DNA from 4 places in the Aminobacter sp. GW821-FHT11F06 genome. Region 4 is predicted to be linked to each of the others. Evidence: predicted binding sites of a transcription regulator. Region 4 holds the regulator's gene; each other region holds the start of a gene.
What was found. The regulator PhoB, encoded in region 4, activates phosphate uptake and scavenging genes when phosphate is short. The targets are predictions, from matches to a motif close to TGTCATNNANCTGTCAT.

Region 1 (7,380 bases), on a different contig from region 4:
GCGAGGTGACCGGGATCAGATAGCCCGAGGTCGAATCCGGATCGGCGAAGCCGAGCTTCTTGCCCTTGAGGTCTTCGAGCTTGGTGATGCCCGAATCCTTCTTGGCGACCATGATCGAGTAGTAGCCGGTGGCGCCGTCGGTCTGCACGGTGGTCAGGATCGGCTCGACCGCATCCTTGTTCTGCAGGTAGATCTTGGCGTAGCCGGAGGCGCCGAGCTCGGCGTAGTCCAGCGTGCCGCCGAGCAGGCCCTGGATGGTGCCGTCATAGTCGGCAGCCGGGAACAGCGACACCTTCTCGACGCCGAGAACGGCCGGAAGCTGGTCGGCCAGGCACTGGAAATTGCGCAGGCGGTCGGCTTCGTTTTCGCCACCGATCAGGCCGATGCGGAATTCCTTGAGGTCTGCGGCATGAGCCGAGCCGATCGCCAGGACGGCGAGCGAAACGGCGCTCAAAAGTGCTTTCTTGAACATGACAAGTCTCCAGGTTGGCCCAGCACCTTGCTGGGTCATTGCAGTTGCTGATTGCAGGCCCTTGACGCGGGCGAGGCGAACGCGGACGGCCTCAGAGCGACGCGTATGCGGGCTCGAGAGGTGCGGCGGATATCGCAGCCTTCGCCCTTGCCGGGCGGATGCTGGTGGAGGTGATGGCTTCGGAGATCTCGGCGCCGTCGCTGTCGGCACCGTAGACCATGCGCACGGCGTCGCGGTTGAGCTCTTCAGGTGGACCGTCGAAGACGACCGAGCCAGCAGACATGCCGATGATGCGGTTACAATAGGTGCGGGCGGTGTCGAGCGTGTGCAGATTGGTGATGACGGTGATGCCTTCGCGCAGGTTGATATCCTGCAGCGCGTCCATCACCACCTTGGCGTTGAGCGGGTCGAGCGAGGCGATCGGCTCGTCGGCGAGGATAAGTTTGGGCTCCTGCATCAAGGCGCGGGCGATGGCGACGCGCTGCTGCTGGCCACCCGACAACGTGCCGGCTGGCTGAAGTGCCGTGCGGGCGATGTCCAGGCGTTCGAGCGCGGCAATCGCCCGGATGCGCTCTTCGCGGGAGAAGATCGAGAGCAGGTTGAGCGTGGTTGAGCGGTGGTTGAGGCGGCCGAGCAGCACATTGGTCAACACGTCGAGGCGCGGCACCAAGTTGAACTGCTGGAAGATCATGGCGCAGTCGCGCTGCCAGCGGCGCAGTGCTGGGCCACGCAGCGACGACACTTCGGTGCCGTCGAAGACGATCGAGCCCTGGCTCGGGTCGATCAGCCGATTGATGGTCTTCAGCAGGGTCGACTTGCCGGCACCGGAGCGGCCGATGATGCCGACCATCTGGCCCTGCTGGATCTGGAGATTGACGCCGTTGACGGCTACGCTCTTGCCAAAGCGGCGCGTGACGTTGCGGATTTCGAGCATCTTGGCTTCCCTGTCCCTGTCAAGGCTTTCGCCCTTTTCAGGCATCGGCCTAGACCCGGGACATGAAGCTGCAATGTCGGGACCATGTCAGTTTTGTTACGATGCACAGGTCGGCGGCCCGGAATCGCCCGTTTCGTGCGTCAAAACGCGAATGCCCGTTCGTCAGCTTGCCTCCGGTGGCGCTGTGATCTCTTTCTGCAGTCGCTCATAGGCGCCGGGATTGAGTGACCCCGGTGGGCTGTAAGGATTGGAAAACGCGTAGATCAAGAACAAGATGATGCCGGTGTAGGCTCCGACGACCGAGAGCAGCATGAGACTGCGCCGCTCGGGCGCGTAGGGGTAGTAGCCGAATGCGATCAGGATCACGCCCGATAATGCGGCGAACCAGAACATCAGGTTGACGTCGTCGGGGCCGTGATTGTCGCGCTTGACACGAACTTCGGCAATCGCCTGGAGTTGCTTGAGCATGTGATCGCGCAGGCTTGTCTGGCGCCCGGTTGCTGGAACGAGATCGAGCACCCCGCGATAAGCGACGTCCCATTGGTCCCATGCGGTCTGCGACAGCTGGCCGGTGGAACCCAGCTCTGCCCATTCCTGGTTGATCACCACGCGCAGATATCCCGACAAAGCCTGCTGAATGGCCAGGCCCTGCTCGATGTCGTAGCGCTCGGCGTCATAATAGACATCGGCAATGGCATCGGCTTCGGTGGCGCTTTCGTATTTCAGCTGCTGATATTCGACCATTTCCTGCGCGAACACCAGCGCGAGGATCAGCCCGTGCAGGGCGGCGATGCGCACGACGACGGACGATGCCATTTCCCGATCCTTGCCTTCCGGGTCGCCCCCCGTGATGAACCGCATGGACAGGTAAGACGCCAGCGTCAGGACAATCGTTCCGCCGATGAAAGCGGTTCCGAGAACCACAGCATAGATCATCCGCATCTCCTGCCGGCGACTGGTCGGGGTGCTGATCGTCGCTGGCAGTGTATCGGCAATTCGAGGAAACGCCGAGGTGGCTGAAATGATAAGATGTCGCGGTACACGAAAAAAATGCTGCAAGCCCTGACACTACACTTGTTAGTCATTATATGAGGGCGGACGTCACCTTGAGGAACCGCTGATGAAAATGTCCCGAACGACCCGATTTGCAACGCTTTTCGCAGGGTTGTTCCTTGCCTTCTCCATGGTCGCCGTCGACCAAGCCGACGCCCGCCGTGGCGGCAGCTTCGGCAGCCGTGGCACGCGTACCTTCCAGTCGGCACCGCCGACGCGCACCGCGCCGCAGCCGGCCGCTCCGATGGAGCGCTCGATGACGCCGAACACCGGCCAGGCCGCCAATCCGGCCACCAACGCAGCCCGTCCCGGCGCTGCCGCGCAGCAGCGCCCCGGCTTCATGGGCGGTTTCGGCCGTTCGATGATCGGCGGCCTGTTGATGGGCGGCCTGATCGGCATGATGCTCGGCCAGGGCTTTGGCGGTCTCGCCGGCATGTTCGGCATGCTGTTGCAGGTGCTTCTGATCGGCGGCGCGATCTGGCTTGCGATCCGCTTCTTCCGTTCGCGGTCGGCGCAATCGTCCGGGCCGGCGATGGCTGGTGCCTCGGCAGGCGGCGGCAATTTCAACTATCGCGACGCGGCACCTGAAGAGACCGGCAAGGCCAATGGCGGCAGCCGTCCGTTCAGCATCCCGAGCATCGGCGGCAGCCGCGCGGACGCAGTCCCGCAGCAACCTGTCAGCCAGGACATGTCAGTATCGTCCGACGATCTCGAAACCTTCCAGCGCTTGCTGAGCGAAGTGCAGGAAGCTTTTGGGCGCGAGGACCACAAGGCGCTGCGCCGGCTGGTGACGCCGGAGATGGTGTCTTATCTCTCCGAGGAACTCGCCGACAACGCCCAGAAGGGCGTGCGCAACGACGTGTCCGATGTGCAGCTGCTGCAGGCCGACATCGCGGAAAGCTGGAGCGAAGGCGACCGCGACTACGCCACGGCGGCGATGCAGTATTCCTCGATCGACGTGACCCGCAACCGTGCCACCGGCGAGATCGTCGAAGGTGACGCGGACAAGCCGACCGAGACCACCGAGCTGTGGACCTTCGTGCGCCAGAATGGCGGCGACTGGCAGCTGTCGGCAATCCAGGCAGCCTGATTACCTCTCACTGAGTTCTGACACCCGCAATCGCGCCCTTCGGGAGCCGATTGCGGGTGTTTTCGTTTCGGCAACGGCCCTGGCCGAATTGCGATTGCCCTGCTTGATATTCTAGGCAAGGTTGAGGGCTGGATAGGCTGGGGTCCGCCGATCCGGGATTCCAGTTCTCGCGACCATAAAAAGCTCGGATGACGACGGCAGCCAACACCCTCACTTCGCCTGATTTCCTGACACTTACGCTCGGAATCGTCGTCTATTTCATCGGCGTGATCCTGACACGCCACATCGCTTTCCTGCGCAACTACAACATTCCCGAACCGGTGACCGGCGGGTTTCTGGCCGCCGCTGCCATATGGGCGTTCTACAAGCTGTCGGGCATGGAGATCGTCTTCGAGATGACCACGCGCGACAGACTGCTGGTCATCTTCTTTGCCACCGTCGGCGTCAATGCGCGGCTCTCCGACCTGCTGGTCGGTGGGCGGGCGCTGGCCGTACTGTGCGTACTGACAGTGCTGTTCGTCTTCTTGCAAAATGGCGTCGGCACGCTCGGGGCCTGGCTGTTCGGCCTCCCCTCGGCGGCGGGCGTCATCATGGGATCGATTGCCTTTGTCGGTGGACACGGCACAACGATTGCCTGGGCGCCGGCGATCGCGGCCGAGCATGGATTTCCCGGGGCCGTGGAGGTCGGCACGGCGGCGGCGACGCTCGGCCTCATAGTGGCCAGCATCCTGGGCGGCCCATTGGCCAAGTTCCTGATCGAACGTGGCAAATTGACCCCCGATGCCAGCGCTTCGGTGAGTGCACAGACCATCGCAAAATCGGAAGCCGTGCCGATCGACAAGTCGAACTTCATGCAGGCGCTGTTGCTGGTCAACGTGGCGGTGGTGCTTGGCTATCTGGTTCACGGACCGGTGACCGCGATGGGCGTCAAGCTGCCGCTCTTCGTGCCCTGCCTGATCATGGGCGTCGTTTTGTCCAACACGATTCCATTCATCTTTCCACGGCTGCCATGGCCGGCGCGCTCACCGGCAATGTCACTGATCTCGGACTATTCGCTGTCGGCGTTCCTTGCCATGTCGCTGATGAGCATGCAGCTTTGGACGCTTGCCGGGGTCGCCGGCCCGCTGCTGGTCGTCGTTGCCATGCAAGCAATTCTCGCCGTTGCTTTCATCCTGATCGTGCTTTTCCCGCTGCTTGGCAGGGACTATCAGGCGGCGGTGCTGAGTGCCGGTTTCACCGGCCTCTCACTGGGGGCAACACCAACGGCGATCGCTTCGATGACGGCGGTGACCAAGCACTATGGCCCGTCACCAAACGCCTTCATCATCCTGCCGCTGGTCTCGGCTTTTTTCGTCGACCTGGTCAACATGGTGGCGATCCAGTTTTTCCTGGCGCGGTGAGGCGGCTTTAGCCGCCGTGTTTTTCGAGAAATTCTTCCGCCGAAAGGTTGCGGAAGTCGTCAAGGGCGATGCGCAGTCTGGCGTGGTCCCAGTCCCACCAGGCAAGCGCCTGGAAACGTTCTGATATCCTGCAGTCGAAGCGCTCGCGCAGCGGCTTGGCCGGCACGCCGGCAACGATGGTGTAGGGCGCGACGTCCTTGGTGACCACCGCACCCGAACCGATCGCCGCGCCATCGCCGATGGTGACGCCCGGCAAGACCGTCGAGCCATGGCCAAGCCAGGTGTCATGGCCGATGCTGACCGCGTTCGAACGCCGCCACTCGAAGAACTCGGTCTCGTGGGTGGCGTCATCCCAATAGTCCGAGGCGCGGTAGGTGAAGTGGTGCATAGTCGGGCGCCATGTCGGGTGGTTGGTGGCGTTGACGCGCACGCTTGCTGCGATGTTGGAGAACTTTCCGACCTTGGCGCACCACAGGCTGCAATCCTGCATGACATAGGAATAGTCGCCGAGCTCGCTTTCGCTGATGCGGGTTCGCTCGGACACCTCGGTCCAGCGGCCGAGCGTCGACTGCGTCACCTCGGCGGTTGCATGCACGTAGGGCTGTTCGGAGAGTTTGCGGCTCATGCGGCAGCCTTTCCTGCGGCGAATTCGGTGACATCGACGATGCGGTCAGCAACCGCCTCACGCACGTCGGCATCATGGAAGATGCCGAGCAGGGCAACGCCGGCCAGCTTTTTTTCGTCGATCAGCGAGATCACCACCTCGCGGTTGGTGGCATCGAGCGAAGCCGTCGGTTCGTCGAGCAAGAGCACCGGGTGATCGGTGATGAAGCCGCGCGCGATGTTGACGCGCTGCTGCTCGCCGCCGGAGAAGGTAGCTGGGGGCAGCGACCACAGCCTTTCCGGCAGGTTGAGCCGCCCGAGCAGGTCGGCGGCGCGGTCTTGCGCTTGCTTACGGTCAATGCCGCGCGCGACCAAAGGTTCGGCGACGACATCGAGGGCGGAAACGCGCGGCACTGTGCGCAGGAACTGGCTGACATAGCCGATCGTGTCGCGGCGGACTTCGAGCACCGTGCGCGGATTGGCTGTGGCGAGGTCGACGAGCGCGCCATGATGCTCGACGATGATCTGGCCCTGGTCGACGCCGTAATTGCCATAGACCATCTTCAGGATCGAGCTCTTGCCGGCACCCGAGGGACCGCCGAGCACGGCGCATTCGCCCGCCCGGATTGAGAACGAGACATTGGCGACCACCGGCAGGCGGATGCCGCCGCGCAGATGCATGATGAAGGCCTTGGCGACCTCCGAAACGATGAGTGGTGTGGCCATGGTTACACCTGGAGGATCGAGGAAACGAGGAGCTGGGTGTAAGGCGCGCGCGGGTCGTCGAGCACGCGGTCGGTGAGACCGCTTTCGACGACGTGGCCGTCCTTCATCACCATCATGCGCTGGGACAAGAGCCGCGCGACCGCCAGGTCGTGGGTGACGACGATCGCGGCAAGGCCAAGATCGGTGACCAGCCCGCGCAACAGGTCGAGCAGGCGCGCCTGCACCGAAACGTCGAGGCCGCCGGTCGGCTCGTCCATGAACACCAGGCGCGGACTGGTGACGAGGTTGCGGGCGATCTGCAGGCGCTGGCGCATGCCGCCGGAAAACGCGCGCGGTTCGTCGTCGATACGCTCTTCGTCGATCTCGACGCGGCTGAGCCAGTCGACGGCGGTGGCGCGGATGTTGCCATAGTGCCGGTCGCCGACCGCCATCAGCCGCTCGCCGACATTGGCGCCGGCCGACACAGTCATGCGCAGGCCATCTGCCGGGTTCTGGTGGACGAACCCCCAGTCGGTTCGCATCAGCAAGCGTCGCTCGGCCTCGCTCATGCGGTAGAGGTCGCGCCACTGGCCGTCGCGCATGCGGTAGCTGGCCGTGCCTGAGGTCGGCAGGAGCCGGGTGGCAAGGCAGTTGAGCAGCGTCGTCTTGCCCGAGCCGGACTCGCCGACCACGGCCAGAACTTCGCCCGGCCAGAGGTCGAAGGAAATGTCCTCGCAGCCGATGCGCGAGCCGTAATATTTCGAAAGCGCAGTGACGCGCAGAAGCGGTTCGTCGGTCATCATTTTTTCTCCCCGCCATGGCCTGGCGCACTGTGCTGCCCCTCACCCTTACCCTCTCCCCGTAAAGACGGGGCGAGGGGGGCGACGGCGTTGAAGCTTCCTCCTTCTCCCCGTTGTTCACGGGGAGAAGGTCCGGCAGGGGATGAGGGGCTGCCCGATGCTTCAAGAACATTGCCCGCCAGGTGGCCGCGATGGCCGTCTTCCTGGCGCTTCTCGCAATGGTCGGTGTCGGAACAGACGAACATGTGTCCACCCTTGTCATCGAGGATGACCTCGTCGAGATAGACCTGCTCGGCGCCGCAAAGCGCGCAGGGCTGGTCGAA
Region 2 (7,380 bases), on a different contig from region 4:
CGCACCTACAACACCGGAATCGCCTTTTCGATGTTCTCCAGCGTCGGCGACACCGGCCTGATCGCGCTGACCGCGATCGTCGTCGCGCTCGTCACCTACCTGGCCATCCGCACGACGCCGGCGCAGATCATCTCGCGCTTCGGCTTCGCGCTGATCGTCGGCGGCGCGCTCGGCAATCTCATCGACCGCACTGTCTACGGCCATGTCATCGACTACATCTTGTTCCACACGCCGGTGTGGTCGTTTGCCATCTTCAACCTCGCCGACGCCTTCATCTCGGTCGGTGCGGCACTGGTGGTGCTCGACGAGTTCCTGAGCTGGCGTCGCGGGCGCGGCGAAACCGCAGCCTCCGACAAGTAGCGGGCGGCGGCATAGATCAAGTTACAATACGCATTGTGACAGTGCCGTGAAGTCAGTCGCAGCTTACGCACAGACTTCACTTTGCGGTTAAGAATTTTTTCATGAAGGTCGCAATCGGGTCCAAGGTCTGCCACAATCGGTCATCATGGTGCGTTCGGTGGACGGGCCGTTAGGTACCGACTGAAACTATCTTGCGGCTACGCGGCGTAGATTTGCGGGTCGAAACGACGGGTGGGGACGCTCAATATTCCGAGCGCTTGGGGCCTGTTTGGAGAGTTGCTAGTGAAAATGCCCTTCGGGTTGGGCGCAGCCAATCAGCCGCGCTCCGCTATGATGTTCACGAAAGCCGAGCCCGCCTCCTGGCGTGAGAACGCGCCCAATCGCGGCCTGGTCTGCGGCGTGCTGGCGATGACCGCGCTGATGAGCGTGACCGCCGTTTCGGCACTGTTCATCGTGCCGCATATGGGCCAGCACTCGGCCAATACGGCGCAAGAGGCCCAGCAGGCTACAGCCCAGCCGGCAAAAGAAAAGATCACCACCATCGCCGCCGAACCGACCGGCCGCAAGGAACGGGTCGCCACGACCCGCACTTCGATCCTGGTTTCCGAGGCGTCGGCATCTGAAGCGGCGACCGACATGCCGCTCGCCGCCGATCCGCGCTGGGCGCAGGTGGTGGCTGCGGCAGCGAACCGGCCGCTCGAAGCGATGCCCGCCATTCCAGGCGCCGAAAACATCATCGCCAAAGACCCTGACGAGACAGCCCCACTCGCGCTCGCAGAGACCACCAAGCCCGACCCTGCTGAAACCGCTGCCGTCGACGCGATGGAAGCCGAGGTCAAGACCGCCGACGAACCAAGCCAAGGTGGCCGCGAGGTCAAGATCAAGCGTTCGGTGAACATGCGCGCCACCCCGCAAAAAGGTGGTCAGGTTTTGGGCGTCATCCCGGCCAAAACCGCCGTCGAACTGGTCTCGTGCACACAGTGGTGCGAGATCGTCTTCAACGGCAAGCGCGGCTACGTCTTCAAAACCTACATCCAATAGCGTCCGGCGCCGGAAATCGGCGCGACCGCTAAAATTCGAACGATCCGTCCAAATCTTCCCTAAGCACTCGGTGCTAGGCTTCCGCCATGATGACGGAGCCTGGCATAGCGAAGGACAAAACGACGCAAGGCGCGGCCGGCAGCGAAGCCGAGACGCTGGCGCATCGCCTCACCATCACCCCGCCACCGCTTGAGCCGCAATTGCCGAAGGAGCCGCCGCGCGGGCTCTATTTCATCACGATCGTCGCCGTGTTTGTGCTCGCGGGCATGGCCCACCTGACCGGCGCACCAGCCTTCATCAGCATCGGCCTGCTGATCGCCGCCCTCACCGGCCTGGCGCTGCTGTCGCGCAGCCTTGGCGAGCGCGAACGCGCAGCCGAAGCGATCACCGAAAGCGCTTCGCGCAGCCGCGCCGAAATCGAGACGCTGGCCGACCGGATGTGGGAGTTGCAGGAAAGCGAAGAGCGCTTTCGCGGCCTCATCGACGCGCTCGGCGACCTGGTCGTGCACCGCGATCGCGACGGCCGCATCGTCTATGCCAACAAGGTGTTCGCCGGCCTCATCGGCCAGGACCAGCGTGATCTCGCCGGCCGCACCTTGTCGGAACTCGGCGTCGATGTCGGCATCGTGCCGGACGCCGCCTTCGCCGATGGCGAATGCCTGAGCTCCACCGATGTCGGCATCCGTTCGAACGGCGTGGTGCGCTGGTTTTCCTGGACCGAGCTTTCGGTCCGCGACAAGACCAGCAACGCCGTGTCGCACCGGGCGATCGCCCGCGACATCACAGCCCGCAAGCGCGCCGAAACCGCGCTCATCGGCGCACGCGAGCGCGCTGAATATGCGAGCCAGGCAAAATCACGCTTCCTGGCCACCGTAAGCCACGAAATCCGCACGCCGATGAACGGCATCATGGGCATGGCAAAGCTTTTGCACGACACCGAGCTGTCGCCCGAGCAGCGCACCTATGTCGGCGCGATCTCGACGTCGGCGAGCGCGCTTCTGGCGCTGATCGAGGACCTGCTCGACTATTCGAAAATCGAGGCAGGACGCTTCGATCCCGAACCGCAGCCGATGTCGCCGCGCGAGATCGCCGACAATGTGGTCGAGCTTTTGGCCTCGCGCGCGTTCGGCAAGGGCATCGGCCTTGGCTGCCATGTTGCGCTCAACGTGCCGCAAATGATCACCGCAGATCCGGGCCGCGTGCGCCAGGTGCTGCTCAACCTGATCGGCAACGCCATAAAATTCACCGATACCGGTGGCGTCTGGCTTGGCGTCGAGCGTATCCGCGACACGCACCCAAACAAGATCCGCTTCACAGTGACCGATACGGGATCGGGCCTGCGCGCCGAGGACATGGAGCGCATCTTCGAAGAATTCGAGCAAGCCGACGGCACCTCGACCCGCTCACATGGCGGTGCTGGCCTCGGGCTTGCCATCTCCAAGCGCCTGGTGACCTCGATGGGCGGCACGATATCGGCCAACAGCATTTCGGGCGAAGGTTCGGAGTTCTCCTTCGATCTGCCCGCCTTCGGCGCCACTGACGACGCACAAGCCAGCGCCGACGTGCTTGCCGGCCGCCGTGTGGTGATCCTGTCCAGGAACACCACAGAGGCCGAGGTAATCGCCGAGGCCATCCGCGCCCATGGCGGCAGCGCCGACATCGCCGTCACGCCCGAACAGGCACAGGGTTTTGCCGATGGCTGCAACGCGGTCCTGATCGATGCGGCAATGGAAGAAAATGACGGCCGCATGCTGAGGCAGCTGCGCGAGAACGGCTTTGCCGCAAGCGAAGCGGTGACACTGATCGCCCCGAACGACCGCGGCCTTTTGGGCGAATTGCGTGCCAGCGGCTACGCCACCTTCCTCGCGCGGCCGGTGCGCGGCGACACCTTGCTGCGGGTGTTGCTGGCGAATCAGGGCGTCGTTCAAGGGCAAGCGCAGCCCGCAAACCGCCGCACCGTCGCCAAGCCTGCGGCTAATTCACATCTTCGTGGCCTGTCGGTGCTCATCGCCGAGGACAACGACATCAACGCCATGCTGGCACGCGCAGTGCTGCTGAAGGCAGGACACCGGGTCGATGTCGTCAACAACGGCAAGGCTGCCGTCGAGGCGGTGACGGGTGCCGCGCGCAAACGCCGCTACGACGTCGTGCTGATGGACCTGCATATGCCCGTAATGGACGGATTGGACGCGATTTCGGCCATCCGGAGGCATGAAGAGCAACATGGGCTTTCCGCCGTGCCGATCATGGTCTTGTCGGCCGACAGCCAGGAAAAGACCCGCCATGCCGTGCTCGCCCATGGTGCGAACGGCTTCGTCACCAAGCCGCTGGACCCGGACGTCCTGATAAATCTTGTCGAACAGCGCGCCGCCGCCTGACTACTTCTGTCGATTTCCCTAGCCGGCTAGGCGCTGTTGCTTGCCCGCGCAGTCTTGCCCGCGCGGGTCGATCACGATACTGTCACAATCCTGTAGCACCGACACCGTATCCCCGCGCCAGGAGGGATGGCTCGAAGGAGAATCACCCGTGCATACAGCCTTGCCGGACAGTGACACTCAGAAAGCCAACGGCGCCAAGTTGACAGTGCCTTCCAAACCTTTGCTGCCAGGTACACCGCTCGGACGGATCGGTACGCTGGAAGTTCGCCTCGCCCGGGACGAATCAGAGATCGCTGCCGCGCAGGAAGTCCGCTACCGCGTGTTCTTTGACGAACTCGGTGCCCGGAAGCAGACGTTTCACTCGGTCGAACGCCGCGACGCTGACCGCTTCGACGAAGTCTGCGACCACCTGCTGGTCTTCGACACCTCGATCAACGGTCCGGAGCATCGCCGCATCGTCGGCACCTACCGGCTGCTGCGCCAGGAGCGCGCGACCGAGGCGGGCGGGTTTTATTCCGATGACGAATTCGAGCTGAACAAGCTCATCGCGCGCCATCCCGGCCAGCGCTTCCTTGAGCTCGGCCGCTCCTGCGTGCTGCCCGAGTACCGCTCCAAGCGGACCATCGAGGCGCTGTGGCAAGGCATCTGGGCCTATCTCAACCGCTACGACATCGACGTCATGACTGGTTGCGCCTCCTTCCACGGCACGGTGCCCGCGGCACATGCCGAGGCGCTGACCTATCTTGCCCATCATTGCCGCACGAGCGCTGACTGGGACGTGCGCGCGGTCGCGTCGCGCTATTGCGCCATGGATTTGATGCCGATCGAGGCGGTCAATGCCAAGGCGGCGATCACGGCGATGCCGCCGCTGGTCAAGGGCTATCTGCGCGTCGGCGCCAAGATCGGCGACGGCTGCGTCATCGACCACGATTTTGGCACGACCGACGTCTTCATCGTCATGCCGGTCAAGGAAATCGGCGCCCGCTACATCAATTATTACGGCGGGGAAGCGCAGCGCTTCGCCGCCTAGATCAGTGACAGGCGATCTCTCCAGCGCCTTCGACAAGCTGCGCGCAGCAGCGCAAGGCCTGCCGGAGGTTGTCGAAGGCATCTCCTACGGCACGCCGTCTCTCCACGTCCGCAAGAAACTCCTCTGCCGCGTCAAGGATGCCGACACTGTCGTCGTGATGTGCGCGCTTGAGGAAAAAGAGATGCTGATGGAGGCTGATCCGCAGCTCTATTTCGAAACCGCGCATTACAAGGGCTGGCCGGCGATGCTGGTGCGCATCCACGAGATTCCGATCGACCAGCTCAGAGCCCGGCTCGAACGTGCCTGGCTGATGCGGGCACCGAAAAGCCTGGTCAAGGCTCGGCAGGACAGAGGCTAAACGTCGCTGGCACGCGGCCATTCTCAGCCGACTCAGGCATAGTCATGCTGTGAAATCTTGCGACGATGCTGTGCAGAAGGAGGCCGATGTGGTGGTGAAAGACGAGCTGTTCGAACGCCTCTGGAATGGCGAAGCGGCGATGGAGGAATGGAGTGATGCTGTCTCAGGCGGCTTTGCGCGGCAGATCGCGGATGATGCGATCGCCATCCACACCGGCTATCTCTTTGGAAATGCGACGGCCTTTCGCACCGCCGAAGGCTTGGTGCTTGTCGATACGGGCAGCCGCGAAACCGCCAGCCAGACGCTTGCCATATTGCGCGAATGGGACGATGCGCCGGTTCATACCGTCATCTATACGCACGGGCATATCGATCATACCTGGGGGGCACGGCTGCTTGACCAGGAGGCGGATGCGAGAGGGGTGTCGCGTCCGCGCATCATCGCGCATCGCAATGTTCTGGAGCGCTTCAGGCGATATGACACAACCCATGACCTCAACAGCATTGTGATGGGCCGCCAGTTCAACCAGCCGGGCTATACGTTCCCCAGCGACCACCGCCGTCCCGACGAGGTTTATGACGACAATCTCGCACTGACGATTGGCGGGCTGCAGCTTGAACTCTTCCACGGTCGCGGCGAGACCGACGACGCGACCTTCGTCTGGGCGCCGCAAAAGCGCATCCTGGTGAGCGGCGATTTCGTCATCTGGGTGTTTCCCAATGCCGGCAATCCACGCAAGGTTCAGCGCTTTGCGCTGGATTGGGCGTCGGCCCTGCGGCGCATGCAGGCCCTGAAACCGGACGTGCTTGTTCCCGGCCACGGCCCTGTGATCGCGGGCTCGACCCGGGCAGATCAGATTCTGAACGACGGCGCCGAAGTGCTGGAAAGCCTGACGTCGCAGACACTCGAACTCATGAACAACGGACGCTCGCTGGACGAGATTCTCCACTCGGTTTCAGCCCCACCGGGCCTGCTTGCCAAACCTTATCTGCTGCCAAAATACGATGACCCGGAGTTTGTCGTCCGCAACATCTGGCACCTTTATGCGGGCTGGTTTGACGGCAACCCCGCCCACCTCAAGCCGGCCCCGGCAGTCGAATTGGGGAGCGAGATTGCTTCACTTGCCGGCGGAGCGCAGAAGCTCGCAGAAGCTCGCGGAACGCGCGGCGTTGCTCGCCGAAGGCGGTGAGACACGGCTTGCGGCGCATTTGATCGAATTCGCCGCCACGGCGCTACCCGAGGATCAGGAGATCCAGCAAATCCGCGCGAACGTCTACGCACGATGCGTCGAGGCGGAAACGTCGCTCATCGGCAAGGCGATCTTTGCCGTCTACCAGCGCGATGCCAAGGCGCGGGCAACGAACGCATCCAGCTGACGGCGATCAACGCGCGCCAGAGTCGACGTCTCAGGCAAACGCCGTCCTCAGCGCGGACCAGGCCACCTTCGGATCGCTGAGCCCGTGATAAAGCGGCGGGATCGGCTTATCGATATCGAAGTGGTGATAGACCGCCATCATCGCTGCGCGCACCGAATAGTCGACAGTGAACACGACGGCTTCGGGGATTTCGACGAACTGCCCGAGGAAAGCGTAATTCTGGGCACCCTTGGGGACCACCAGCGGCCGGTCCGCCACCACGCGGCGCTGGAACTGTGCGTCGATGTAGGGCATCTGCACCGTCGTCACCTTGGTTGTGCGATGGACCTCCTCGGCGATGTCGTCGAAGCCGAGATGGCCAAGCAGTTCCGTCAGGATTTCCGTGCCGGTGCAGTCATCCATCTTCTTTTCGACGAAGTCGCCTTCAACGTCGCCAAACAGTGAATAGCCCCAAAGCGTGTAGGTGTCGGGTTCCTGGTTCATGAAATGAGGCTGGGCCGGCACAACGATCGACAAAAGCCAGCGCGAGTCCTTCCAGGTCATCAACGCGCCTTCTCCGGGCACGTTGCCGGTATATTGCTGAATGCGGTCGAGCAGCTTCGAGCCCTTCATCGTCAGCGTGAAGGATTCCCATTTCGTCTCGTCGATGTTGCCGCAGAAGGCATTGGGGCGGCCGAAGTCACGGGCTTTCTTGGCGATGGTCTCCCACAGCCGCCATGACCCGTCGCGCTTGTCGCGGATGATCTCGGGCACCGTCGAGCTGTCGCCATAGGTCGTATCGGAGGTCATCGAACCATTGGTGACAAAGACAAAATCATCGGGACCCAGCTCGATCGT
Region 3 (7,380 bases), on a different contig from region 4:
CGTTGGCACGGTGGAAGCCATCGACACCGCCATGAAGCTCGGCGCCAATCACCCGATGGGGCCGCTGCAGCTTGCCGACTTCATCGGCCTCGACACCTGCCTGTCGATCATGCAGGTGCTGCATGACGGCCTGTCGGACTCGAAATACCGCCCCTGCCCGCTTCTGGTCAAATATGTCGAAGCCGGCTGGCTTGGCCGCAAGACCGGACGTGGCTTCTACGACTATCGCGGCGAACACCCGGTTCCGACGCGCTGATTTTCGGCTAGGCTGCCGCGAGACGCGGCAGCCTAGACCCGCTTGCCGTCGCTGCCGAAGAAATGCAGCTTTTCGCGCCGGGCAAAGATCGGCAGCTGATCGCCGATCCGCACTTCAGTGCGGCCGGGCACGCGCACCACGATCTTGCCACCGCCGGCCTGGCAATACAGGAAACTCTCGGCACCCACCGGCTCGACGCCTTCAACGTTGGCCATGAGTCTCAGGCCGTCGTTTGACGTGGCTCCATCGGCGCCGACCTCGCAGTCCTCGGGCCTGAAGCCGATCGTCGTGGCATTGCCGGCAACAGTCGGAAGCGTGATGGCATCCTCAAGCTGGCCGTTTCGCAGCGGCAGAAGGTTCATCGGCGGCGCGCCGATAAAACTCGCGACAAAGGTCGAGGCGGGCTTTTCGTAGATGTCGAGCGGCGCGCCTTGCTGTTCGACCAGCCCGGCATTCATCACCACCAGAACGTCGGCCAGCGTCATCGCCTCGAGCTGGTCGTGGGTGACATAGACCGAGGTGACGCCGAGCTTGCGCTGCAGGTTCTTGATCTCGACACGCATCTGGCCACGCAGCTTGGCATCGAGGTTGGACAGCGGCTCGTCGAACAAAAAGACCTTGGGATTGCGCACGATGGCGCGGCCCATGGCGACGCGCTGGCGCTGGCCGCCCGACAGCTCGCGCGGGCGCCGCTCAAGCAGATGGGCAAGCTCCAGCGTCTGGGCGGTGGCGCGCACGCGGCTGTCGACCTCGTCCTTGGGCGTGCCACGATTGCGCAGGCCATAGGCCATGTTGTCGTAGACCTTCATATGCGGGTAGAGCGCATAATTCTGGAACACCATGGCGATGTCGCGCTCGGTCGGACCGATGTCGTTGACCACCTTGCCGTCGATGGAGCAGGTGCCGGCCGAGATGGTTTCGAGCCCCGCAACCATGCGCAGAAGCGTGGACTTGCCACAGCCGGAGGGGCCAACGAGCACGCACAGCGCCTTGTCGGGAATGGCGATGGAGACGCCCTTCACCGCTTCGACCCCGCCGGGATAAACCTTACGTACGTCCTTGAGATCGACGGTTGCCATTATTTCTCCGTATCGACGAGGCCGCGGACGAACCAGCGCTGCATCAGCACTACGACCAGGATGGGCGGCACGATGGCCAGCATGGAAGTGACCATCACCAGATGCCATTCTGTGTCGGCATCGGCGAACGAGATCATCTTCCTGAGTGCAATGACGATGGTGTTCATATCGTTGCGGTTGGTGACGAGCAGCGGCCACAGATATTGCGTCCAGCCATAGATGAACAAGATGACGAACAGGGCCGCGATGTTGGTGCGCGACAGCGGCAAAAGGATATCCCAGAAGAACCGCCATGGGCCTGCGCCATCCACCCTAGCTGCCTCGACCAGTTCGCCTGGAATGGTGAGGAAGAACTGGCGGAACAAAAGCGTTGCCGTCGCCGAGGCGATCAGCGGCACGATCAGCCCGGTATAGGTGTCGATCAGGCCGAAATCGACCATCACCTTGTAGGTCGGCAGAATGCGGACCTCCACCGGCAGCATCAGCGTGATGAAGATCAGCCAGAAGAACGTCATCCTGAGCGGAAAGCGGAAGAAGACGATGGCATAGGCCGACAGCAAGGAAATGATGATCTTGCCGATGGCGATGCCAAGCGCCACCACGGTGGTGTTGAACAGAAGCGTCGCCACGCTGACGCCGCCGATGCGGCCGACACCGCCTAACAGCGCTTCGTAATAGTTCTCAAAAAAGCGGTCGCCGGGCCAAAGCGGCAGCGGCGGGCGCAGGATCGTCTGCAGCGAATGGGTCGAGGCGACGAAGGTGTAATAGATCGGAAACGCCACGATCAGGATGCCGAGGATCAGGACGGCATGCGCGATAAAGGTGCGGATCGGGGATTTATCGATCATGGGCGCAGCCTCCTTCCTTCGCCCCGTTTACGGGGAGAAGGTGGCTGAGCGAAGCGAAGTCGGATGAGGGGCAGCGATGGAGCTGGACCGTCGCGCAAAACGTTCGCGCGCCAGCTCCGCCCCTCATCCCCCTGCCGGGACCTTCTCCCCGTGAACGGGGAGAAGGAGGCTGATCTCTCACCCATAATGCACCTTCTTTTCGACGTAGCGGAACTGGACGGCGGTGAGCGCGATGACGATGACCATCAGGATCACCGACTGCGCCGCCGAGTCGCCGAGGATCAGATTGACGAAGCCGTCATTGTAGACCTTGTAGACCAGCGTTTCGGTCGACTTGCCCGGCCCGCCACCGGTGACGGCGTGGATGATGCCGAAGGTGTCGAAGAAGGCGTAGACGGTGTTGACCACCAAGAGGAAGAACGTGGTGGGCGCCAGAAGCGGAAAGACGATTGTCCAGAAGCGCTTGAATGGCTTGGCGCCATCGATGGCCGCTGCTTCGATCAGCGTCTTGGGGATCGCCTGCAGGCCGGCGACGAAGAACAGGAAATTGTAGCTGATCTGCTTCCACGACGCGGCGGCGACGACCAGCGCCATTGCCTGCGAGCCATCGAGCAGCGGGTCCCAGTTGATGCCGAGCCAGCGCAGGCCGTAGGCGAGCGAGCCGATGGACGGGTTGAACAGGAACAGCCACAGCATGCCGGCGATCGCTGGGGCAACCGCATAGGGCCAGATCATCAGCGTGCGATAGATGCCGCGCCCGCGGATCACCTTTTCGGCCATGACGGCGAGCAGCAGTGCCGTGCCCATGGCAACCGCAGCTGTGGCGATCGAAAACACCGCCGTGACCTGGATCGAGTTGAGGTAATAGGGGTCCGACAGCACCTTCTTGAAGTTGGCGAACCAGACGAATTTCGACGACAGGCCGAAGGGATCCTCGCGCAGCATCGACTGGCGCAGCGCCTGGCTGGCGGGCCAATAGAAAAAGATCAGCGTGATCGCCAGCTGCGGGGCGACCAGCAGGTAAGGCAGGATCTTGTTGGGAAAGACGACGCGTGGGGACAATGAGAGCCTCTCGTTACGCGTTTGTCAGAAGTTGGATGGCCTCTCGGCGACATCCTTCGGGTCAACGTTGGCGCCGCCCCTCACCCTTACCCTCTCCCCGTGAAGTACGGGGAGAGGGGGGCGTCCACTTTGCCGCTTGTCCCTTCTCCCCGTTTACGGGGAGAAGGTGCCGGCAGGCGGATGAGGGGCAGCGCTACGATGACATTCAAGCGAGCGTCAGTTGCCGATCGCTTCCTGGATCGCCTTGTTGCCGCGCGTGACAGTGTTGTCGAGCGCCTGCTGGGCGGTCTGCTGGCCGGCGAGCATCTTTTCGAGCTCTTCGTTTTCGATGTCGCGGACCTGCGGCAGGTTGACGAGGCGAACGCCCTTCGAGTTTTCGGTCGGCGCCTTGCCCATCATCTGCTTGATCGGGATCTCGCGAGCCGGGTTCTTGTCGTAGAAGCCCGACTTCTTGGTTTCCTCATAAGCTGCGAGCGTAACCGGCAGATAGCCCGATACCTGATGCAGGCGGGCCTGGATCGGCGTCTGCGACAGGAAGTTGAAGAAGGCAGCTACGCCCTTGTACTGGTCGTCAGGCAGACCAGCGAAAACCCACAGCGAAGCACCGCCGGGGATGGTGTTCTGCGGAGCACCTGCAGCGTCCGCCTCGTAGGGCAGCTGGCCGGTGCCGTAGTTCATGCCCGACTTCACGACGTCGCCGAGACCGCCCGAGGATTCGGTGAACATGCCGCATTCGCCGGCGAGGAATATCTGCTTGGCTTCAGAGGTGCGGCCGCCATATTTGAAGGTGCCGTCCTTGGCGAGATCGGCGAGCTCCTGGAAGTGCTTGACGAAGGCCGGAGCGTTGATCTTGAGCTCGACATCGGTGCCACCGATGCCATTTTCATTGGTGCCGTAGGACACATTGTTCCAGGCAGCGAAATTCTCGGTATGGATCCAGGTCAGCCAGGTCGAGGTGAAGCCGCAGGGAGCAGCACCGCTCGACTTGATCTTCTTGGCGGCATCCCAGACCTCAGTCCAGGTCTTGGGCGGGTTGTCGACGTCGAGGCCGGCTTTCTGGAAGATGTCCTTGTTGTAGTACAGGATCGGCGAGGACGAGTTGTAGGGGAACGACAGCATGGTGCCGTCGGGCTTCGAATAATATGAAACGATGCCCGGCAGGTACTGGCTCTTGTCGAAGGCCTTGCCGTCCATCGACAGGATCTCGGCGACCGGCTTGATGGCACCCTCAGCACCCATCATCGTGCCCGTGCCGGCATCGAAAACCTGCATGATCGCCGGCGGCTGCTTGGCGCGGAAAGCGGCGATGCCGGCATTCAGCGTCTCGGGATAGGTGCCCTTGAAAACCGGCACGATCTTGTAGTCGGCCTGGCTCTCGTTGAATTCCTTGGAAAGCTTCTCGACGACCTCGTTGTTCGCGCCGGTCATGGCGTGCCACCATGAAATCTCGGTGACTGCGAAGGCGGAGGTGCTGGATAGCAGCGTAATGGTGGCGGCAACTCCGGCCGCGAAGCCTAGGGTCTTCATGTCTCGCTCCCGTTCTGGTTGGCGAAATGTTTAGTTCCGCAAGGAGCAGTATTGTCGGATTATGACAGCGCGACAACAGTTTTGTAGCGATCGTATGAAGATCGCAATTGGCGCGTTTTGATTTCACTTGCGTTGCAACCTGAAAGGCAACTTTCGCTTTTGCGAAAAACGAAACCGATCTGCCGACAATTGACCGCATCTGACCATCGTGAAATGCCGGCTAACAAAAGGCACAGATCGCCTGGGGCATGCAACAAAAAGGCCTTTCGCGCCTGGAATGCGCGAAAGGCCCTGGATCGATTGTACAATCTGGAATTGCAGCCCGCAAAAACGCGCGTGTGTGGATACCGGCTTATTTGGCCAGCGCGGCCTCGATCAGCTTCTTGGCGTCGGGGCTAGACCATTCGGCCGGGCCGTTCATGTTGGCAAGCAGGCAGCCTTCACCGTCGATCAACAGCGTTACCGGCAGGCCAAGTGCCAGCCCCCGCTTTTTGAGATCGTTGAACACGCCAAGCGTGTTGTCGCGGTAGTAGCCCAGCGAGGAGACACTGATTTCTTCGAGGAATTTCTTGGGCTTGGTGTCGTCACCGGTGTCGACATTGATCGCCACGACCTCGAAATTCTCACCGCCCATCTCGCGCTCCAGCGCATCGAGCGCCGGCATTTCAGCGCGGCACGGCGCGCACCATGTCGCCCACAGATTGACCAGAAGCGTGCGGCCGGCGTGGTCTCCGACCGTCATCGGCTTGCCCTGGGGATCGTTGAAGGCAAGCTTCTTCAGCGACTGCGGCGGATCAGCGGGCAGCATCGCCGCGACGTGGCCTGTGGCCGCTGCGCCGATCGCCTTGGCGGTATCAGCCTTGGCGGCGCACAGCTTGTCGTCGGCGCTGGCTTGCACGCTCGTGTCGGCTGCCACTGTCGGCGACGGCGTCTTGTTGCCAGGAAGGGTGGTGCTGACATATACCGCGACCGCGCCGGCGAGCACGCCCGCAACGGCGGCAATCAGGATATGGCGTGGGGCGGGAAACATTTTTCTGCGGTCCGACATCTACTCAATTTTCTCTGGAGCCCGGTTATCACGATGAGCGACAAGAAGGCCAGTAACCAGATGTGGGGCGGACGTTTTGCCTCGGGCCCGGCCGCGATCATGGAGGCGATCAACGCCTCAATCGGCTTCGACAAGAAGCTGTACGCCCAAGACATCCGAGGTTCCGTTGCCCATTCTGAAATGCTGGCGGAAACGGGCATTATTTCGGCTGCGGATCAACAGAAAATCGCTCACGGGCTGAACACGATCCTGCGAGAAATCGAAGACGGCAAGTTCGCCTTCTCGACCAGGCTCGAAGACATCCACATGAACATCGAGTCGCGCCTGGCCGAACTGATCGGCCCGGCAGCAGGCCGCCTGCACACCGCGCGCTCGCGCAACGACCAGGTGGCGGTCGACTTCCGGCTCTGGGTCAAGGACGAGTTCCATCGTGTCGCCGAAGCGCTGAAGGGGCTGATCGCTGCCTTCCTCGAACGCGCCGAGCAGCATGCGGCAACTGTCATGCCCGGCTTCACCCATCTGCAGACCGCCCAGCCGGTGACCTTCGGCCATCACTGCATGGCTTATGTCGAGATGTTTGCCCGCGACCTTTCCCGCGTCCGCGACGCCATCGAGCGCATGGACGAGAGCCCCCTGGGTGCGGCCGCCCTCGCCGGCACCGGTTTCCCCATCGACCGTTTCCAGACGGCCAAAGCACTCGGCTTCCGCGAACCGACCCGCAACTCGCTCGACTCAGTGTCGGACCGCGACTACGCGCTCGAGTTCCTGTCGATCGCTGCCATCTGCGCCACGCATTTGTCGCGGCTGGCCGAAGAGATCGTCATCTGGTCGACACCGCAATTCGGCTTCGTGCGCCTGTCGGACGGCTATTCGACCGGCTCGTCGATCATGCCGCAGAAAAAGAACCCCGACGCCGCCGAACTGGTGCGCGCCAAGACCGGCCGCGTCAACGGCCATCTTGTCGGCCTTTTGACCGTCATGAAGGGCCTGCCGCTGACCTATTCCAAGGACATGCAGGAAGACAAGGAAGCGGTGTTCGACGCCGCCGAGACGCTCGACCTGATGCTGGCGGCGATGTCGGGCATGGTCGCCGACATGACCATCAACGACCAGGCGATGAAGAAGGCTGCCGGCTCGGGATATTCGACCGCGACCGACCTCGCCGACTGGCTGGTGCGCACGCTGGGCCTGCCTTTCCGCGAGGCGCACCATGTCACCGGCCGCGCCGTGGCGCTGGCTGAGCAGAAGAAGCTAGGCCTGGAAAAGCTTGCGCTCGAAGACCTGCAGTCGATCCATCCCGGCATCACCTCAGATATTTTCTCGGTGCTGTCGGTGCAGAACTCGGTCAAGAGCCGCACCTCCTTTGGCGGCACGGCACCTAGCGAGGTGAAGAAACAGATCCGTTACTGGAAAAAGCGCCTCGCAAAAGCTTGATCGAGCCGGGGTGCAATGACCAAAAATCTCCGCTACAAGCGGCGGGGAAAATTTCTCGGACGGATGGATCGATGACCGCTGGCAAGATTGTGATGACGCTCGGGCTTATCGCTGCGGTCGGCCTGG
Region 4 (7,380 bases):
AGACCGGCGTCGGCGTGTTCGGCCTGGCCTTCTACGAAAACAACGCCGACAAGCTGAAGGTCGCCACCGTTGGCGGCATTGTGCCTTCGGTCGAGACCATCTCGTCGGGCGAATATCCGGTGTCGCGTCCGCTGTTCTTCTACGTCAAGAAGGCACATCTCGGCGTCGTTCCGGGCCTGAAGGAATATGTCGAGTTCTTCCTTGACGACCAGATGGTCGGCCCGGAAAGCCCGCTCGCCGACTACGGCCTGGTTGCCGCTCCGGACGCAGAGCGCGCCGCCCAGCGCGAAGCCTTCGGCGCCGGCAAGACCATGTAACTATCGAACTGCCGCAGGGCGCCGGAAAAATACCCGGCGCCCTGCGGAATATTCCGCCGGCTGTTCCGTTCGGCACAATGATCTGAATTCACCGAGGCCGGCCCATGTCTTTCCTGCTCGTCTTCGCCATTGTACTCGCAATCGGACTGGTGGCCTTTTTGGTCGGCCGGCAAAGGGCGCGTGCGCAGGATGACGGAACGGTCAAGCCGCACTCGCGTGCGCACTATCATGGCTGGTGGGCGTTCCTGACGGGCGTCGTTCCGGCCGTATTGTTTCTCGCAGCCTGGGATACCGGCGCGAGCGCTTATCTCAACAGCCATATCCATTCGGCCCTGCCGACCGAAGTTGCCGACGGCACTGTCGCGCATGAAGATCTCGCCGCGGGCCTGGTCAAGAGCCTGGCCAGCGGCTTGCGCCGGCTCGATGACCAAACACTTGCCGCCCTGCCGTCGAGCTTTGCCGAGCTGCAGCCGATGCTCGCCGTAAAGGGCGTGGCGCTGGCGCCCGACACGCAAGACTACATGATCCCGATCGCGACCGAGGCCAACCGCGTCTCCGACCGTCTCGACATGATCGCGGCGGTCGTTTCGATCGGCCTTGCCCTGTTCGGTTCGCTTTATGGCCTCAGCCGCATCAGCCCGCGTGCCCGCGCCCGCAACAATGTCGAGAAGGTGATGCTGTGGAGCCTGCTCGGCGCCTCGACGCTCGCCATCCTGACGACCATCGGCATCGTCTTGTCGATGCTGTTCCAGACCATCGCCTTCTTCGAAAAGATCCCGCTGACCAACTTCTTCTTCGGCACAGTATGGGACCCGCGTTTCGCCGCTGCCGGTTCGGGCGGCGCGGAAGGCCAGTTCGGCCTGATCCCGCTTCTGGCCGGCACGCTCTACATCGCCTTCGTCGCGCTGCTGGTGGCCGTGCCCGTCGGCCTGATGTCGGCGGTCTACATGTCGGAATATGCGGCCCCCAAGGTGCGCGCGGTGGTCAAGCCGGCGCTCGAACTGCTCGCCGGCATCCCGACCATCGTCTACGGTATCTTCGCGCTGGTCACGCTCGGGCCCTTCCTGCGCGACATCAGCGCAGCGCTGACCGGCGGCACGCCATTCATCCAGGCGCAGAGCATCCTGACCGCCGGCCTGGTGATGGGCGTGATGCTGATCCCGGTGGTCTCTTCGCTTTCCGACGACATCATCACCGCCGTTCCGCGCTCCATGCGCGACGGTTCGCTCGGGCTTGGCGCCACGCGCTCCGAAACGATCAAGCGCGTCATCCTCCCCGCCGCCTTGCCCGGCATCGTCGGCGCCATCCTGCTCACCGCATCGCGCGCCATCGGCGAAACGATGATCGTTGTGCTGGCAGCCGGCGTCGCCGCCAACCTGACGCTCAATCCGTTCGAGGCGATGACCACCATCACCGTCAAGATCGTCAACCAGCTGACCGGCGACCTTGAGTTCAACACGCCTCAGACGCTTGTTGCCTTCTCGCTCGGCATCACGCTCTTCGCGCTGACCCTGGTGATGAACATCGTGGCACTTTACATCGTCCGGAAGTACCGGGAGCAATACGAATGACCGATATTTCGCTCGACACGCTGACCAATTCAGCAGCCCGTCCGCGCCGCGACATCGGCATCAAGAAGCGCTATGCCGCCGAGCGGCGGTTCCGCCTCTATGGCGTGCTGGCCATTGCCGTCGGCCTGGCGTTCCTGGGGATCATGCTGACCTCGATCGTCTCCAAGGGCTACACCGCCTTCTGGCAGACGACGGTGACGCTGCCGATCAACTTCGACGAAAAGATCATCGACCCTGCCAACAAGCGGGCGACCGATCCGAACGTCCTGATCATGGCGAACTATCCCAAACTCGCCGAGGCGGCGCTGATCGAAAAGCTCGGTATCGACCCGAACGACAAGGCCGAGGTGCGCAAGCTCAAGGGCTTCTTGTCCGACAGCTCGCGTGTCCAGCTCAGGGCCATCGTTGCAGCCGACCCGGCCGTCATCGGCACCACACGCAATGTCGACATCCTTGCCGCCGCCAATCTCGACTCGGCCTTCAAGGGCCAGATCGACCTCGACGTGCCGGAAAGCCGCCGCAAGGTGTCGGACCAGCAGGTCGCGTGGATGAACAAGCTCAAGGCCGAAGGCGTGATGGCCGAGCACTTCAACACCGGGCTGTTCAGCTATGGCGCGTCGAGCCGGCCGGAAACGTCAGGCGTCGGCGTCGCCCTCATCGGCTCGGTCTATATGATGGTGATCGTGCTGCTGCTGGCGCTGCCGATCGGCGTTGCCGCCTCGATCTATCTCGAGGAGTTCGCCAAGAAGAGCCGCTTCACCGACCTCATCGAGGTCAACATCAACAACCTCGCCGCCGTGCCGTCGATCGTCTTTGGTCTGCTGGGTCTTGCGGTGTTCATCAATTTCCTCGGCCTGCCGCGATCGGCATCCTTCGTCGGCGGTCTGGTGCTGACGCTGATGACGCTGCCGACGATCATCATCGCGACGCGCGCGGCACTTGCCGCCGTGCCGCCGTCGATCCGCTCGGCCGCCCTCGGCCTTGGGGCATCCAAGATGCAGATGGTGTTCCAGCACATCCTGCCGCTGGCCGCCCCCGGCATCCTGACCGGCACGATCATCGGGCTGGCGCGTGCGCTCGGCGAGACGGCGCCGCTTCTGCTGATTGGCATGGTCGCCTTCGTTGCCGATTATCCCAAGACGCCTTTCGATCCGGCGACGGCTTTGCCGGTGCAGATCTACATGTGGGCGAACGAGGCCGAACGCGCCTTTGTCGAGCGCATGTCGGGCGCCATCATCATCCTTTTGATCTTCCTCATGGCCATGAACATCGTCGCCATCGTCCTGCGCCGCCGCTTCGAGCGCCGCTGGTAGGGCATGGACAAGGAGTATCCTGCTATGAACATCATGACCGAGAAAAAACTCGAAGACGCGGTGAATGCCGAGATGAACAGACCCAATGAAATCATCAAGATGCGCGGCGACCAGGTCACCGTGCACTATGGCGACAAGCAGGCGTTGTTCGGGGTCAATCTCGACGTCCGCCAGAACCAGGTGACGGCGCTGATCGGCCCTTCGGGCTGCGGCAAGTCGACCTTCCTGCGCTGCCTCAACCGCATGAACGACACCATCGACACAGCCCGTGTCGGCGGCAAGATCACGCTCGACAACGAAGACATCTACGATCCCAAGATCGACGTCGTCGAACTGCGCGCGCGTGTCGGCATGGTGTTCCAGAAGCCGAATCCGTTCCCCAAGTCGATCTACGAAAACGTCGCTTACGGCCCGCGCATCCATGGCCTTGCCAAGAACAAGGCCGAGCTCGACGTGATCGTCGAAAAAAGCCTGCAGAAGGCGGCCTTGTGGAACGAAGCCAAGGACCGTCTCAACGAGCCGGGCACCGGCCTGTCGGGCGGCCAGCAGCAGCGCCTGTGCATCGCCCGCGCCATTGCGGTCGCACCTGAAGTGATCCTGATGGACGAGCCGTGCTCGGCGCTCGATCCGATCGCCACCGCCAAGGTCGAGGAGCTGATCGACGAGTTGCGCGAGAACTACACGATCGTGATCGTGACCCACTCGATGCAGCAGGCGGCACGTGTGTCGCAGCGCACGGCGATGTTCCACCTCGGCTATCTCGTCGAGGAAGGCGCTACCGACAAGATGTTCACCAATCCCGACGACAAGCGGACGCAGGACTACATCACCGGCCGCTTCGGCTGAGTGGACGTTTTCGCCGCCGTATACGAGACGAGGAATAAATCATGGGCGAACATACAGTCCGGTCCTTCGACGAAGAACTCCAGCATGTCGACCAGCTCATCCGTGACATGGGCGATCTCGGCGGCTCGATGGTTGCCGGTGCCATCCGCGCACTGTTGTCGTCCGACCAGGCGCTGGCGCAAAGCGTTGTCGCCGACGACACGATCATGGACGCCAAGCAGCGCGAACTCGACAACAGCGCGATTACGCTGATCGCCAAGCGCCAGCCGATGGCCCAGGATCTGCGCGCCGTGGTCGGCGCCATCCGCATGGCGGGCGATCTCGAACGCATCGGCGATCTTGCCAAGAACATCGCCAAGCGTGTCGGCGCCGTCGGCCAGTCGCCGACGCCACGCAATCTTTCGCATTCGATCGATGCCATGGCACAGCTGGTGCTCGACCAGGTGCGGGGCGTCGTCGATCTTTATGTCGCGCGCCAGGCCGAGGGCCTGAAGAACCTGCGCGCCGACGACCAGAAGATCGACATCCAGTACAACGCCGTGTTCCGCGAGCTTTTGACCTACATGATGGAAGATCCGCGCAACATCACTGCCTGCACGCATCTGCTGTTCTGCGCCAAGAACCTGGAGCGCATTGGAGACCATGTCACCAATATCGCCGAGAACGCCTATTTCGTGGTCACCGGCACGCAGCTGCCGCTCCACCGGCCGAAGGTTGAAGAAACCACGTCGCCGGTTTCGGCCACCTGAACTCCAACATGAAGGACAGCCGATGATCGCCCCCAAGATCATGGTCGTCGAGGACGAAGAGCCGCTGGGCGTGCTGCTTCGCTACAACCTCGAGTCCGAAGGCTATCAGGTCGAAGTCGTCACGCGTGGCGACGAGGCCGAAATACGGCTCCAGGAAAACGTGCCGGACCTTCTGGTGCTCGACTGGATGGTGCCGGCCCTCTCCGGCATCGAACTATGCCGCAGGCTGAGGATGCGGCCCGACACCGAACGCCTGCCGATCATCATGCTGACGGCGCGTGGCGAAGAGAGCGACCGCGTGCGTGGGCTTTCGACCGGTGCCGACGACTATCTGGTCAAGCCGTTCTCGACGCCGGAGTTCATGGCGCGGGTCAAGGCTTTGCTGCGCCGGGCCAAGCCCGAAGTGCTGTCGTCGATCCTCAAGGTCGGCGACATCATGCTCGACCGCGAGTCGCACCGCGTCTACCGCAAGAAGAGCGAGATCAAGCTCGGGCCGACCGAATTTAGGCTGCTTGAGTTCATGATGCGGCATCCCGGCCGGGTGTTTTCGCGCAGCCAGTTGCTCGACAATGTCTGGGGCGAGACGATCTACATCGACGAACGCACAGTGGACGTGCATGTCGGGCGCCTGCGCAAGGCGGTCAACACCGGCCGCATGCCCGACGTGATCCGCACCATCCGCGGCGCCGGCTACGCCATCCGCGAGGATTAGGCGACATCCGCCCCGGCACTGCGCGGGGTCGTGCCGGCGGCGAAGATCTCCTGATCGACGTAAAGCAGCGCGCGCATCATGCAGCCCAGGCGGATGAGCGGGATTTCGTTCGGCTCGGTGTCGAAGGAAATCGCCTTCGAATGCAGCCCGCCCGCCGTCTTGGCGATGGCGGCGCGAACGTGTGGCTCCATCAGGTCGAAGGCGGCAGCGCCGACACCGACGAAGGCGAGCGGTGCCGGGTCGATCAGCGCGAACATCGAGCCCAGGCCGAAGCCGATGGCTTCGCCGGCCTTGCGGAACGCTTCGCGCTCGGGACCGTCATGGTCGCGGGCGGCGTCGGCGAGGGCGGTGATGTCCTCGTCGGAGAGATCGGCGAGCGGCTCGGCATTTTCATCGCCCAAACGGGCATTGCGCCAGATCGCATAGTTGCCGGCATAGGCCTCGACACAGCCGCGCCGGCCGCAGCGGCAGAGCGCGCCGTCGGGGCGGTGGATCATGTGGCCGAACTCGCCGCCGGATGAATGCGTGCCGGTGAACAATTCACCCTTCAGCACCAGTCCCATGCCAATGCCATGGGAAAGCAGGATGGCGATGAAGTCGTCGCGGTAGCGGACCGGGTCGCGCCAGCGCAAGGCCTCGGCGATCATGTTGCAGTCGTTTTCGACCGTCACCGGCACGCCGAACTCCTGTTCGAGCCGGTCGGCGAAGGGAATGTCGTCATGCGGGGTGATCGGCGACCATAGCAGCTTGCGCGAGCCGGAATCGGTGATGCCCTGGACGGCGAGCGCGATGCGCAGCACCGGGCCGTAGGTTGTTTCGATGCGATCCATCAGGCCCCGGATCATGGTGACGCATTCGTCGATCAATGCGTGCGCCGGCATCCGCTGGGTGACGAGACGGCGGCTGTCTTCGACGATGGTGTTGCCGGCATAATCGATGATGGCAGCCGACAGGCTGTTGAGGGACAGCACGACGGCGACGATCGACGCAGCCTTGGGGTCGACGGCGAGGGCGACCTGCGGCCGGCCGCGCTTCATTGCGGTCTGTTCATTGCCCTTGGCTTCGGCAAGGATGCCCTCGGCGATGAGATCGGAGGAAATCGTCGATATGGTGGAGTGGCTGAGGCCCGTTGTGGCGGCAATTTCGGTGCGCGAAGGCTGGCTGGCGCGACGAACTGCCGATATGACCATGGCGCGGTTGCGCCGCCTCAGATCGTCGTGACGTATGCCGACCGACATGTGCTTGTCTTCCTCCCGGCGAAGCGCTGCCTTCTTAAGCGGCAGTCCCTTACGCGCCTAGCCATTTTGGCAGAGCCGACACCAAAAGTCTTTATTTATTTCGAGCTCCGAAAAAATTAGGAAGGCCTTGCGAAACCATGTTGACAGCGGCTGGCCGTTGAGTCACTATTTTTTCGAGGCTCGAAAAAAAGAGCTTCTCCATGGGCTATCGCGAAGTAGGCGCGCCCGTTGGGCGCAGGGAGGAAATAATGAAAAAGTTTACCACCGCCATCCTGGCGGGTGTTGCCATGACGCTGTCGCTTTCGGCAGTGGCTTCGGCAAAGGATAAGGTCATCGGCGTGTCGTGGTCGAACTTCCAGGAAGAACGCTGGAAGACCGACGAAGCCGCCATGAAGGCCGCTATCGAGGCTGCTGGCGACAAGTACATCTCGGCTGACGCGCAGTCGTCGCCTGCCAAGCAGCTGACCGACGTCGAAAGCCTGATCTCGCAGGGCGCCAACGCCTTGATCATCCTGGCGCAGGACGCATCGGCCATCGGCCCGGCCGTCGACAAGGCTGTCGCCGAGGGCATTCCGGTCGTCGGCTATGACCGCCTGATCGAAAACAAGGACGCCTTCTACCTGACCTTCGACAA

Region 1: the regulator PhoB is predicted to act here: its motif matches at 1,491-1,507, upstream of phnC (phosphonate ABC transporter ATP-binding protein).
Region 2: the regulator PhoB is predicted to act here: its motif matches at 3,860-3,876, upstream of olsB (l-ornithine N(alpha)-acyltransferase).
Region 3: the regulator PhoB is predicted to act here: its motif matches at 4,834-4,850, upstream of ugpB (sn-glycerol-3-phosphate ABC transporter substrate-binding protein UgpB).

What each region holds. Positions count from the first base shown of each region.
Region 1 is NZ_JBXARL010000003.1:213,508-220,887, forward strand. Features, by position in the region: gene phnD (phosphonate ABC transporter substrate-binding protein) at 1-472, opposite strand, end outside; gene phnC (phosphonate ABC transporter ATP-binding protein) at 564-1,406, opposite strand; gene AC1RTB_RS08945 (bestrophin-like domain) at 1,569-2,342, opposite strand; gene AC1RTB_RS08950 (Tim44 domain-containing protein) at 2,527-3,549, shown strand; gene gltS (sodium/glutamate symporter) at 3,738-4,949, shown strand; gene AC1RTB_RS08960 (DapH/DapD/GlmU-related protein) at 4,957-5,574, opposite strand; gene phnL (phosphonate C-P lyase system protein PhnL) at 5,571-6,278, opposite strand; gene phnK (phosphonate C-P lyase system protein PhnK) at 6,281-7,057, opposite strand; gene AC1RTB_RS08975 (alpha-D-ribose 1-methylphosphonate 5-phosphate C-P-lyase PhnJ) at 7,057-7,380, opposite strand, start outside.
Region 2 is NZ_JBXARL010000002.1:453,494-460,873, forward strand. Features, by position in the region: gene lspA (signal peptidase II) at 1-360, shown strand, start outside; gene AC1RTB_RS06710 (SH3 domain-containing protein) at 649-1,401, shown strand; gene AC1RTB_RS06715 (PAS domain-containing hybrid sensor histidine kinase/response regulator) at 1,488-3,779, shown strand; gene olsB (l-ornithine N(alpha)-acyltransferase) at 3,979-4,809, shown strand; gene AC1RTB_RS06725 (MmcQ/YjbR family DNA-binding protein) at 4,814-5,167, shown strand; gene AC1RTB_RS06730 (MBL fold metallo-hydrolase) at 5,217-6,356, shown strand; gene AC1RTB_RS06735 (hypothetical protein) at 6,337-6,543, shown strand; gene AC1RTB_RS06740 (oleate hydratase) at 6,574-7,380, opposite strand, start outside.
Region 3 is NZ_JBXARL010000011.1:58,322-65,701, forward strand. Features, by position in the region: gene AC1RTB_RS23265 (3-hydroxybutyryl-CoA dehydrogenase) at 1-256, shown strand, start outside; gene ugpC (sn-glycerol-3-phosphate ABC transporter ATP-binding protein UgpC) at 289-1,335, opposite strand; gene ugpE (sn-glycerol-3-phosphate ABC transporter permease UgpE) at 1,335-2,183, opposite strand; gene ugpA (sn-glycerol-3-phosphate ABC transporter permease UgpA) at 2,361-3,245, opposite strand; gene ugpB (sn-glycerol-3-phosphate ABC transporter substrate-binding protein UgpB) at 3,462-4,772, opposite strand; gene tlpA (thiol:disulfide interchange protein TlpA) at 5,125-5,820, opposite strand; gene argH (argininosuccinate lyase) at 5,854-7,254, shown strand; gene AC1RTB_RS23300 (hypothetical protein) at 7,326-7,380, shown strand, end outside.
Region 4 is NZ_JBXARL010000006.1:107,554-114,933, reverse strand. Features, by position in the region: gene AC1RTB_RS15955 (substrate-binding domain-containing protein) at 1-317, shown strand, start outside; gene pstC (phosphate ABC transporter permease subunit PstC) at 422-1,888, shown strand; gene pstA (phosphate ABC transporter permease PstA) at 1,885-3,201, shown strand; gene pstB (phosphate ABC transporter ATP-binding protein PstB) at 3,226-4,047, shown strand; gene phoU (phosphate signaling complex protein PhoU) at 4,089-4,796, shown strand; gene phoB (phosphate regulon transcriptional regulator PhoB) at 4,819-5,508, shown strand; gene AC1RTB_RS15925 (ROK family protein) at 5,505-6,746, opposite strand; gene xylF (D-xylose ABC transporter substrate-binding protein) at 6,995-7,380, shown strand, end outside.